4 regions of the Klebsiella sp. NPDC088457 genome follow, and region 1 is predicted to be linked to each of the others. Evidence: predicted binding sites of a transcription regulator. Region 1 holds the regulator's gene; each other region holds the start of a gene.
What was found. The regulator Fur, encoded in region 1, represses iron uptake genes when iron is present. The targets are predictions, from matches to a motif close to ATAATAATGAGAACNACTATCAA.

Region 2: zupT (zinc transporter ZupT) is a predicted target of Fur. The motif match lies at 1,496-1,518, and genes of this name have one in related genera.
Region 3: ACI2JR_RS07170 (TonB-dependent siderophore receptor) is a predicted target of Fur. The motif match lies at 1,488-1,510, and genes of this name have one in related genera.
Region 4: exbB (tol-pal system-associated acyl-CoA thioesterase) is a predicted target of Fur. The motif match lies at 1,937-1,959, and genes of this name have one in related genera.

What each region holds. Positions count from the first base shown of each region.
Region 1 covers NZ_JBJDNH010000011.1:1,903-5,059, reverse strand. The annotation lists gene ACI2JR_RS08910 (substrate-binding domain-containing protein) at 1-6, opposite strand, end outside; gene ACI2JR_RS08905 (phytanoyl-CoA dioxygenase family protein) at 151-1,296, shown strand; gene fur (ferric iron uptake transcriptional regulator) at 1,359-1,811, opposite strand; gene fldA (flavodoxin FldA) at 2,104-2,634, opposite strand; gene ybfE (LexA regulated protein) at 2,784-3,077, opposite strand.
Region 2 covers NZ_JBJDNH010000024.1:90,065-93,221, forward strand. The annotation lists gene ACI2JR_RS16640 (glutathionylspermidine synthase family protein) at 1-495, shown strand, start outside; gene ygiD (4,5-DOPA-extradiol-dioxygenase) at 543-1,334, opposite strand; gene zupT (zinc transporter ZupT) at 1,531-2,301, shown strand; gene ribB (3,4-dihydroxy-2-butanone-4-phosphate synthase) at 2,359-3,012, opposite strand; FMN riboswitch at 3,118-3,157, opposite strand, start outside.
Region 3 covers NZ_JBJDNH010000008.1:69,939-73,095, reverse strand. The annotation lists gene ACI2JR_RS07170 (TonB-dependent siderophore receptor) at 1-1,412, opposite strand, end outside; gene ACI2JR_RS07165 (SH3 domain-containing protein) at 2,759-3,157, shown strand, end outside.
Region 4 covers NZ_JBJDNH010000024.1:64,766-67,922, reverse strand. The annotation lists gene yghB (DedA family general envelope maintenance protein YghB) at 1-451, opposite strand, end outside; gene metC (cystathionine beta-lyase) at 582-1,769, opposite strand; gene exbB (tol-pal system-associated acyl-CoA thioesterase) at 2,021-2,752, shown strand; gene exbD (TonB system transport protein ExbD) at 2,759-3,157, shown strand, end outside.

The DNA of each region.
Region 1 (3,157 bases):
TGGCATCGATCACATGAGGTTTTTATGAGGTGTTTTTGAGGTTCTTGATGTGGAGTCTAGCTGCTAAGTTATTTCTTAACAACGTTCGTTTTCGAGACGTTGAACAAAAAAATAATATCCCTCTGTCCCCATTATCCCGTGGAGCTGCTCATGACATCGCAATATTTTATCCGACCCGAACGGGCCTCAGTTGAGGATTTCAACACCTTCTGCCAGCAGCAGGTTAACAGGCAAGACTATCCGCTGGTCAGCGAAGTCGCAGAAGAAATCCTGATTTACGACCATGATGTATTAGCGCAGGCCGCGGCGGCCAATAAGCATGCGGTATTAAGTGAGCTGCATCAGGGGCTGTCTTACGGTCCCGGAGTGCTGGTGGTGCGCGGGCTTTATCAGGATATGGATGTCATCGACCGCGCCTCTGAGGTGTTCGAGACCATCATGGCCGATGAGTCTCGCACCCGGGTTCAGGCCGATCATTTTTCACGCGCCGGTAATAATGGCCGGATCTGGAATGCGTTACAAAAGCTGGCGGAGCGTAGCCCGCGGACCTTCTGTGACTACTATGCCAACGAAATGCTGGGGTTAATTTGTCAGGCGTGGCTGGGGCCCGCGTGGAGCATGACCTCCCAGGTTAATCAGGTTCGTCCTGGCGGAGAGGCGCAGCAGCCCCATCGCGATTATCATCTCGGCTTTCAGCAGAGCGAGTTTGTTGCAGAGTTTCCCATTTCGGTGCAGATCCTGTCGCAGTATTTGACCCTACAAGGGGCGGTTGCGCATAGCGATATGCCGCTGGCGTCGGGGCCGACGCGCCTGCTGCCGTTTTCGCATCAGTATGAGCTCGGCTATATGGCCTACCGTCAGCCGGCGTTCGTCGACTACTTTAACCAGCATTACGTGCAGCTGCCGTTGCAAAAAGGCGACGGGCTGTTTTTTAACCCGGCGCTGTTTCATGCCGCCGGGAACAACACGACCGCTGACTGGATTCGTACCGCTAATCTTTTGCAGGTCTCCTCGGCGTTCGGCGTGCCGATGGAAGATGTGAACCATGAACGGGTGCTGAAAAAAATCTATCCGCAGCTTCAGCACGGACAATATCGCGCGGGAGATTTTCAGGCGCTGATTGCCGTGGCTGCCCGGGGTTACTCATTCCCGACGAATCTTGATACCGATCCGCCGTTAGGGGGAATGGTGCCGAAAACTCAGCAGACATTGGTGCTCGAAGCGCTTGACAATAACTGGGATGAGGAACAGTTTGCCCACGCCCTGGATGAGCATACCGCACGAAGAAAAGGGTAGGCCTCCGGGCATAAAAAAAGCCAACCTGCCGGTTGGCTTTTTGCTGTTTGCACTACGGGAAATTATTTTTCCACCGCGTCGTGCGCGTGTTCATCTTCGCGGCAGTCGCCTTCTGCACAGTGGCCGTACAGGTACAGACTGTGGTTGGTCAGACGGATGCCGTGGCGGTGGGCAATTTCACGCTGACGCGCTTCGATAGACTCATCGCTGAATTCGATCACTTTGCCACAATCGAGGCAGATAAGGTGATCGTGATGATGCTGTTGGGTCAGTTCGAAGACAGATTTGCCGCCTTCGAAGTTGTGGCGGGTAACAATGCCGGCATCATCAAACTGGTTCAGTACGCGATAAACAGTAGCGAGACCAATTTCTTCACCCATGTCGATCAGGCGCTTGTATAAATCTTCCGCACTGACGTGATGGTTATCCGGTTCCTGCAGGACTTCCAGGATTTTTAATCGTGGAAGTGTGACTTTCAGGCCAGCCTTCTTTAATGCGGTATTGTTGTCAGTCATGCGGAATCTGTCCTGTTGCTAAACGATCTACTTCCATCAGCGGAAGTAATACAGAGAATCACCCGATGCAATGCGTCTCATTATAGAACTGCCATCGTTAAATGAAAACTGCAAGTATTGGGCCTTGTATGCTGTCAAAAACGAGGTATCAGCTACAAACTGTGTCACCTGACCTCGTTAAATCAGAGGACATTGTACAGATATGTGATTAAAAGTTAAAAACTTGTAGCTATTAGTTTGATTGCTTCTATCTATTAATACGGCGAAACTTAACGGTAACGCCGCTTAATTATCAGGCGTTTTTGATTTCTTCGAGGTGCAGCTCGTCAGAAATCTGTTTAACCCATTGGCTGACGCGTTCGTTGGTCAGCTCCGGCTGGCGGTCTTCATCGATAGCCAGACCGACGAAGTGATCGTCATCCGCCAGGCCCTTAGAGGCTTCGAAGTGGTAGCCAGCAGTCGGCCAGTGGCCAACGATGGTCGCGCCGCGCGGTTCGATGATATCGCGAATGGTACCCAGCGCATCACAGAAGTATTCGGCATAATCTTCCTGATCGCCACAGCCAAACAGCGCCGCCAGCTTACCGTTGAAATCGACCTCTTCCAGCGTCGGGAAGAAATCATCCCAGTCGCACTGGGCTTCACCGTAGTACCAGGTTGGGATACCGAGCAGCAGAATGTCGTAGGCTTGTAGATCTTCTTTGCTGCTCTTGGCAATGTCGTGAACATCAGCAACATCTTTACCAAGCTGTTTTTGAATCATTTTTGCAATATTTTCGGTGTTGCCAGTGTCGCTGCCAAAAAAGATGCCGATGATTGCCATGAGTAAAATAACCTCTTGAAACTTAATGATGTGGTAGTGGCGTAATGCCCGCAGATAACGGCAATCATAGCAGAACAGGGGAGGGCGCGGAAACAGCAATCACGCCCGACTGCACACTCTGCTACATGAAAGCGTGTTTTTGAGGATTTTTAGACTTTATCCTGGCTGTGCAGGGTCGCCAGCTGGCGCATCAGCATCTCTTCGATCAAATCGCTGCGGTTCATATTGCGGGCTTCCGCCAGCTCATTGAGCGCATCAACGGCCTCGGCGTTAAGTTTTAACTCCACGCGCTTCAGGCCGCGAACCTTGTCGCGTTTGAGCTGATTGCGTTTGTTTATGCGCAGCTGTTCATCGCGCGAAAGCGGATTGGTCTTTGGTCTACCCGGGCGACGCTCGGTTGCGAACAAATCTAATGTCGTACGGTCCGTTTGTTCTTTTGCCATGATTCAGAGTGACTTCGGGGAAACAAGTTGCCGGGCTATAGCCGACACAGATAGCGCGCCATAATACATCAGGCGAACCG
Region 2 (3,157 bases), on a different contig from region 1:
CAGGATCAGGTCATCGGTAATCTGTTCAAACTCTATCCCTGGGAGTATATGCTGCGCGAAATGTTCTCCACTAAGCTGGAAGATGCCGGCGTCCGCTGGCTGGAGCCGGCGTGGAAAAGTATCATTTCAAATAAAGCGCTGCTCCCGCTGCTGTGGGAGATGTTCCCGAACCACCCTAACCTGCTGGCGGCCTGGTTTAGCGAAGACGCACATCCGGAGATGGAAAAGTACGTCATCAAACCGATTTTCTCCCGCGAAGGCGCGAACGTGTCGATCGTTGAAAACGGCAAGGTGCTGGAAGCGGTAGAGGGTCCATACGGTGAGGAAGGAACTATCGTGCAGGAGTTTTATCCGCTGCCGAAGTTCGGTGACAGCTATACGCTGATCGGCAGCTGGTTGATTAACGACCAACCTGCCGGGATTGGCGTGCGCGAGGATCGGGCGCTGATTACCCAGGATCTGTCGCGTTTCTATCCGCACATTTTCGTCGAATAAGATCTTCCCCGGCGGCGTTTACGCCAGCCGGGGTTATCGCGTTACTTTTATGCCCCAATCAGCACCGACAGCATACTCAACGACCCCATCTCCATCCCTTCTACCGGAATAGAAATCGGCTCTTCGCCGTCCCAGGTGCCGAGCACGTACAGCAGCGGCAGATAGTGCTCCGCCGTCGGGTTAGAGAGCGAACCGCCCTCGTGCGCCAGATAGTTCACCAGCGGATGCTCGGCAACCGGCCCTTTCCAGCGGAGGTTGCTTTTCACATACTCATTGAATGATTCCGCCCATGGGTAAGGCGTATTCTCGCCATGCCAGCGCGCGGTGCGCAGGTTATGCACCACGTTACCACTCGCCACCAGCATGATGCCTTCATCGCGAAGCGCGGTCAGCTTGCGCCCCATCTCCAGATGCCACGCTGCTGGTTTGGTGCTGTCGATGCTCAGTTGCACCATCGGGATATCCGCATCGGGGTACATCTTAATCAGCACGCCCCATGAACCGTGATCGAAACCCCAGGCTTCTTTATCCAACGTCACCGGTACCGGTGCTAGCAGCTCGACCAGGCGCTGCGCCAGTTCAGGGGAGCCGGGCGCCGGGTAGTGCGTATCGTAGAGCGCCTGCGGAAAGCCGCCGAAATCATGGATCGTTTTCGGCGTTTCCATAGCCGTGACCCCGGTACCGCGCGTAAACCAGTGCGCAGAGACCACCACGATGGCTTTAGGGCGTGGCAATGTTTCTCCAAGATGACGCCAGGCGCGGGTATAGACGTTATCTTCCAGCACGTTCATCGGGCTACCGTGGCCTAAAAACAACGCTGGCATTCGGGTACGGGACATGGTGATATCCTTAAGTAAAGAGGAAATGTGATGCCTTCACATTACGCGTTTTTGCATCAGGATAAACTCAGATAAGCATGATGATGATCGTCAGAAAATTTGAATGTAATTCGCTGTAAAGGGCCCTGTTTCCCTCTCGCCGTTAGCTGGCAAGCCAGATATTATGAATGATAATCATTATCAAAGGAGCTGAATGATGTCGTCCCCCTTAATATTGACCCTGCTGGCCGGGAGCGCCACCTTCATCGGGGCGATTTTCGGCGTACTGGGCCAGAAGCCATCCAACCGCCTGCTGGGGTTTTCTCTGGGTTTCGCCGCTGGAATCATGCTGCTTATCTCCTTGATGGAGATGCTGCCCGCCGCGCTGAATGCTGAAGGCATGTCGCCGTTGATGGGTTACGGCATGTTCGTTATCGGCCTGCTGGGGTATTTTGCGCTTGACCGTATGCTGCCGCACGCCCATCCGCAGGATCTGATGTCGCCGGGCGCCCCTCGCCCGCGTAACCTGCGGCGCACCGCGATTTTGTTGACCCTCGGTATCAGTTTGCACAACTTTCCGGAAGGCATCGCCACCTTTGTAACGGCCAGTAATAACCTCGAGCTGGGGATGGGCGTCGCGCTGGCGGTCGCTTTACATAATATTCCGGAGGGGCTGGCGGTGGCGGGACCGGTGTATGCGGCGACGGGTTCTCGCCGCAAAGCGGTACTGTGGGCCGGGCTTTCCGGCATGGCGGAGATCCTCGGCGGTCTGTTGGCCTGGCTGATCCTTGGCAGTCTGGTATCCCCGGTGGTGATGGGCGCCATTATGGCCGCCGTTGCCGGGATCATGGTGGCGCTGTCGGTCGATGAGCTGATGCCGCTGGCAAAAGAGATCGATCCGCAAAGCAACCCAAGCTATGGCGTGCTGTGTGGGATGTCGGTGATGGGGCTGAGCCTGGTTGCGCTGCAGGCGATGGGGATTGGCTAACGGCCAAAAACAACAAAGCCCACCATAAGGCGGGCTTTGCGATGAAGCGGGCCAGGATCAGCTGGCTTTGCGCTCATGTTCACGACGGTAAGCCACCAGATCTTCAATGGTGACCACCGCCATATTGTGCTGCCGGGCGAACGCGATGCATTCTGGCGCACGCGCCATTGAGCCATCGTCGTTGGTCAGTTCACACAGTACGCCAGCCGGCTTGAAGCCCGCCAGCGTCACCAGATCGATAGTCGCTTCCGTATGGCCACCGCGGGTCAGCACGCCGCCCGGCTGCGCGCGCAGCGGGAAAACGTGGCCAGGACGGTTCAGATCGGCAGGTTTTGCGCCATCGGCAATCGCCGCACGCACGGTGGTCACGCGGTCAGCAGCGGAAACCCCGGTAGTCACGCCTTCCGCGGCCTCGATGGTCACGGTGAAGCCGGTACCGTATGCGCTGGTGTTGTTCTCCACCATCATCGGCAGGTCAAGCTGTTTACGACGTTCATCGGTCAGGCACAGACAAACAATGCCGCTGCCGTGACGAATCGTCAGCGCCATCTGTTCAACGGTCATGGTTTCGGCGGCGAAAATCATGTCGCCTTCGTTTTCACGGTCTTCATCGTCAAGCACCATCACACCGCGGCCTTCGCGCAGTGCATTTAAAGCGTGTTCCACACGTTCAAAAGCGGTACCAAAAGAAGAAAGGAGCGTCTGATTCATGGTAAAAAAACCTCATTAAAATTATGGTTACCAGAATCAGGGCAGTCTTAGGAGCGCCGGTTAAGCGGCAAAAGTCAACGCAAGCGGATCGAAACCCGACTGAGCCGTTACTCTCTCCCATCCGGACTTTAACCGTCGGCCCCGG
Region 3 (3,157 bases), on a different contig from region 1:
GTCAGGCGGGTCGTGTCGGTCAGCTCGATGTTATCTTCGGCGAAGATGCCATAAATATCGGCTGAGCTGTATTTGCTCCGATCGGTGTCGGCAATCCCGGGAACCGAGCCGCCGCCGCTGGTGGATTCGGTATTCGATGCGGGATCTTTCATCGCCTGGTGGTTAAACTCCGCGCCGAGGGTCAGAGTCTGGTTGACCCACAGATCAAGCGGGATATTCACATCCGAGTGCAGGTTGGTGTCATACAGCGTAATGGTCGAAAACCCTTCATTGGCAGGGCTGAAAATCCCCGCGATACCGCCGGAAAGGCCCTCGTTGAGTCGGGTATTACGCGTTTTTTCAAACTGCACGTAGTTATTGGTGGTGACGCCGCTGTCCCAGGCGCCGGTATATTTCAGGTTAAGGGTCTGGCGGTAGAGAACGTTGGTTTCTTTGCCGTAATATTTTTTCACCAGCGCATTGCTGTTGGTGTTTTGCGTGTCACCGGCGTAGAGGTTGCCCTGGCGACTGTAGCCCGCCCCCAGCTCCAGCGCCTGCATTGGCATAAATTCCCAGCGCAGAACCGAATTGATGTCCTTATTGATAAAGCCTTCACGGCCGGAAGGATAGGTACCGGCGTAAGTCCCGGTACGCGGAGTCGTATGGCTTTCGTTGATATCCTGGGCATCGGCCTGGGTTTTATTCCAGTTACCGTAGAGGCGCAGGGTCAGGTTATCGGCCAGCGCGCCGCTTAAGCTGCCGTTGTAGCGTTTGGTGCTGCCTTCAGATTTATGCTGCGGAACGTTGTAATAGGTGTTGAAGCTGCCGTGCCATTCGTCCGTGGCGGGCTTAGTGATGATATTCACCACTCCGCCCATTGCGCCGCTGCCGTACATTGCTGCAGCCGGGCCGCGAATGACCTCGATGCGCTCGATCATTTCCGGCGGCACCCAGTTGGTATCGCCGCGGGTATCGCGTTCATCGCTCCAGCCGTAGCGCACCGAGTTGCGGCTGGAGACCGGCATGCCGTCAACCAGGATCAGAGTATTTTCGGGGCCCATGCCGCGGATATCAATCTGGCGGTTATTTCCGCGCTGCCCGCTATTTGAGTTACCCGTGAGGTTAACGCCCGGCATGGTGCGGATAATTTCAGCGACGTCGCGCTGAATGGGGTGTTTTTTGATGGCCTCGCTATCAATGATGGAGACCCCCGGCGCCTGCAGCGTTTGCTCTTTGGCCGTTACGACCATGGTTTCGTCATTATTTTGGCTTTTGTCGCGGAGAACCTGTTTTTCATCAGGGTGACTGCCGTTTGGTTGTGCTGCTTTCTGGTCCGTCGCTGTATTGGCTTCATCTGCCTGTACCGCAGGAATTGCCAGACACCCCGCGATGAGCGATCCCAAAAGCGAGTATTTAAATGTATTTTTTATCATAATATTAACCACTTGCCATTGTTAAGAAAAAAAAGACGCGCAAATAATTTATTGGCAATGGTTATCATTTGCAACAAATTAATGATAATCATTATCGCTTGATTGGCGGGAGAGTGCGGAGATTTTCCGCAACCGGGTATTTAACAGATAAAAATCTGCCTGATATTTAAAGAAAATTAGCAGAGCTGCACCGGTGCAGAACAGGGAAGAGGAGATGAAACACCGCGTCCTGCATGTTGCATCAGGTTTGCTGCATAAGCTGTTCTGGCATACAGGCAATCTGCGGCAGCGGGGGGCATCCGTGCAGCCAGAATTGGGCCTGGATAAACGCGATCGCTACGATCGGCATATATCGCATGGGGCTGGCATTTCTCTAATGCTCTGAACCATCCTCAGAAATGCACTCAGAGGAAGGTCGCCAGGGATTTGTAACGTTTACAGGAGAGAAGTGGTTTACATTGCGGGTACCGTCAATGATCTGGATGACTCACGCCGATAATTCAGCATGAATGCTTCGACTTCTATCGCATCGTCGGCGTGAGGCGCCTTAGAGGATGAGTAAGAGGCGCTGATGATGAACGCCATACCGAGCCTGCCAGGTTCATAACTTATGATTGCTTAATGAGAATGATATTGAAGCCTTCCCACCGCTGCTACCAGTCAGTTCTCGCTCAATAACTTCGTTCTGATGTTTTAATACCCCTCTTTTGCGAAGGAGAACCTGAATCTGTTAATAGCTCAGGTAACCAGGCATGTTTTATTTATGTCACCCCTCATTGTTGTGGATGTATAAAAACCAGGCATGTTGTGGACGTTAAAACATGTATTTTCAAGCTGTGTTTTAATTGGCTTACCCTACCAAATATGGGGGTGTGATGTCAGGGGATGATTTTTTGGGATTATTCTCATTTTATGTAAATGGATATTTCTGACTGGGGTGTTGATTAATTTTAAATTAATTAATGGCCAATTAAGTGTTAATAATCAATGGTTTGAAAATTGATTATGATGGCAATAGTTGTTTGTTTAAATCGGGTTGAGGCAGCGGCTTCGCGCGCCGGGGAATCCATTAATGAGATAAATCCTAAATGTTGTTGCGCTGTAATGGAATTGTGTTCTCGATCTATTTGTTGAGTTGAATTGACCGTCTCGTTCTGTAAAATTGTGTGGCGATAGTTAATGAAATGTAATGGTTGACAGGGGCTTTGTACGCAAAGACTCGTGCGGTAGCCATGTCTGTTGCCAGCAAAAATGACCTTTTGCCTTCGGTGGATAAGGATATTAAAACGACCTGTTGGCCGCTAAAAATATCTTTATATAATAATAGAGTTGCGATGGAAAAGCAGATGAAAATGCGAATGTTTGTAGCCGCCATAATTGCGGTCGGCCTGGCTGGGTGTGAAGCTCCGCCGAAGCCACAAATTACCGATGATACAATTGAAACGAGCCAGATTAATGGCGTGACGCTAACCCACCGACATATCGTTGTGCCGCCGACTGAATTCACGCCGATTAACGCTGCATATCGTGCGCTATATTCCGCCGCGGTTATGAGTCGTCCAGGATATGGCGGGAAAGTGATTGTTCAGTTAGTTCCAGGCGCAAACTATATTGCCCTCGGTCAGGCGGAAGGCTCATGGATTGCATTGGCTAATGATGGTCAGACCGATCTTATCGGCTATGCTCCGGCCAATGCCGTCGTGAAAAGTGAGCTCTATGATAAAACCATAAACGAGCAGTCAAAG
Region 4 (3,157 bases), on a different contig from region 1:
GGTTTGAGAGCCCGGAAATGCCGGCCATGGTGGGCAGCAGGGTGCGCACGAAGGCCAGAAAACGCCCGGCGAGCAGCGCCAGCAGACCGTGCTTGTCAAACATGCAGGTGGCACGCTGATGATATTTTTGCGGCAGATGGGCGAGCCAGCCTTTGACGGTGGCGGTATTGCCGAGCCAGCGCCCCTGCAGATAGCTGAGCCAGCAGCCGAGGCTGGCCGCCACGGTCAGGATCGCGAGAGTGGGCACAAAGTCCATGACGCCTTTGGCGATCAGCGCGCCGGCGAGCAGCAGCAGGCTATCGCCGGGTAAAAACGAGGCCGGCAGCAGACCGTTTTCCAGAAACAGGGTCGCGAACATAACCAGATACACAAAACCGACAACCTGAGGGTTCGCCAGTGCGGCAAAATCATGTTGCCACAGCGCGGCGACAATCTCTTGAATGACAACCATGGACTTTCCTAAGTGGTACCGTATTTTTGACTAGTGTACTCCTGAAGCGGCCCGAACACCTTGATCTCGGGCGCAACAAAAGCGGCCGTTTTTAACAGAACGTCCGCCATTGTTGCCACTTGCTGTCACTTTACACGATACGGGAGAAGCCCGCCGCTAAATCCGCCAGCAGATCGTCAACATTTTCTAAACCTATATGGACCCGAATCAGCGTGCCGCTGAAATCGACTTCAGCTCCCGGGCGGATCGCGGCAATTTGCTCCGGCTGGTTGGCCAGAATCAGCGATTCAAAACCGCCCCAGGAGTAGGCCATGCTGAACAAGCTGAAGTTGTCGAGATAGGCGGAAAGCTCGGCATCGGTCAGGTGTTTATTGAGGATAAAAGAGAACAGACCGCTGCTGCCGCTAAAGTCGCGCTGCCAGAACTCGTGGCCTTTACTTCCCGGCAGCGCCGGGTGGTTGACGCGGGCGACCTGCGGATGCTGCGCCAGCCATTCGGCGATCTGCAGGCTGCTTTCATGATGCTGACGCAGGCGCACGCCCAGGGTTCGCAGGCCCCGACTGGTCATATAGGCGGTATCGGCATCGACCATTTGCCCCATCAGATAGGCATTTTCCCGCAGCTGATCCCAGCAGCGGGCATTGGACACCGCGGTACCGACCATCGCGTCGGAATGGCCAATCAGGTACTTGGTGGCGGCCTGAATCGAGATATCCACGCCGAAATCCAGCGCTTTAAACAGCACGCCCGCCGCCCAGGTGTTGTCGATCATGATAATCGCCTCTGGCGCCACGCTGCGGACGGCAGCGACGATCGCCGGGACGTCATGCACCTCCATGGTGATCGAACCCGGGGACTCAAGAAACACCACCCGGGTATTGGGCTGGATCAGGCGGGCGATATCGGCGCCAATCAGCGGGTCAAACCAGCTGGTGGTAACGCCGAGTCTGGCGAGAACTTTGGTACAGAAATCCTGACTCGGTTCATAGGCGCTATTGGTCATCAGGACATGGTCGCCCTGCTCGACAAAAGCCAGAATCGTATTGGCGACCGCTGCCGCGCCGCACGGGAACAGCGCGCAGCCGGCGCCGCCCTCCAGCTCGCACATCGCTTCCTGCAAGGAAAAATGGGTGAGCGTGCCGCGACGACCGTAAAACAGCTCGCCCTTCGCCCGGTTGCGGGTGGCGTGCTTTTTAGCGTCGACGGTATCGAAAACCAGCGACGAAGCACGCTGAATCACGCTGTTTACCGAGCCCTGGGTATATTTTTTACTGCGCCCGGCGTTGACGAGCGTAGTATCAAGATGTTTGTCAGCCATGTTTTTCAAACCTGTTTTTATACGTCTGGACGTCTAAACTAGCATGATTACCCCATTGTGTACCGGGGAAGCGCTGATACAGGCGAAAATTTTACCAAACGCGCCGTTGACAACTTTTTTTCTGCGTAAGCGCAGGGAATATAAACGTGATTTGCTGCACAGTGTAAATACTAATGAGAACCACTATCAATTCGATGCCGTTTTGATATTATTATGCTCAGAATTTATGATTTACGTCGTGGAGATTCAGTGTGGGTAATAATTTGATGCAGGCGGATCTGTCCGTTTGGGGTATGTATCATCATGCCGATATTGTCGTAAAGGTGGTGATGATCGGCCTGATTCTGGCGTCGGTTGTGACATGGGCTATCTTCTTCGGCAAGGGTGCTGAAATTCTCTCCAGCAAGCGCCGCCTCAAGCGCGAACAGCAACTGCTGAGCGAAGCTCGTTCCCTCGATCAGGCCAGCGATATTGCCAACAGTTTCCATGCCAGGAGCTTAAGCTGCCAGCTGATTAACGAAGCGCAGAACGAACTGGAACTCTCTTCAGGCGTCGAAGATAACGAAGGTATTAAAGAACGTACCGGTTTCCGCCTTGAGCGCCGCGTGGCGTTTGTGGGCCGTTATATGGGCCGCGGCAACGGTTACCTGGCGACCATCGGGGCGATTTCTCCGTTCGTCGGGCTGTTTGGTACCGTCTGGGGCATCATGAACAGCTTTATCGGTATCGCCCAGACGCAGACCACCAACCTCGCGGTTGTCGCACCGGGTATCGCCGAAGCGCTGCTGGCGACGGCTATCGGCCTGTTTGCCGCGATTCCGGCGGTGGTTATCTACAACATCTTTGCCCGCATGATCGGCAGCTACAAAGCCACTCTCGGCGATGTCGCCGCCCAGGTGTTGCTGCTGCAAAGCCGCGATCTGGACCTCAGCGCCAGCGGCACTACGCCGGTGCGTACCGCGCAGAAATTACGGGTAGGTTGATGCTTTATGGCGATGCATTTTAACGAAAACCTCGATGATAACGGCGAGATGCATGACATCAACGTGACGCCGTTTATCGACGTTATGCTGGTGCTGCTGATTATCTTCATGGTGGCCGCGCCGCTGGCCACGGTGGATGTGAAGGTGAACCTGCCGGCCTCCTCCAGCCAGCCTCAGCCGCGCCCGGAAAAACCGATTTATCTGTCGGTGAAAGCGGATAAAACCATGTTCCTCGGCAACGACCCGGTGACCGAAGAGAGCATGATCGGCGCGCTGAATGCGCTGACTGACGGTAAAAAAGACACCACCGTCTTCTTCCGCGCGGATAAAACCGTGGACTATGAGACGATGATGAAAGTCATGGATACCCTGCATCAGGCGGGTTATCTGAAGATTGGTCTGGTG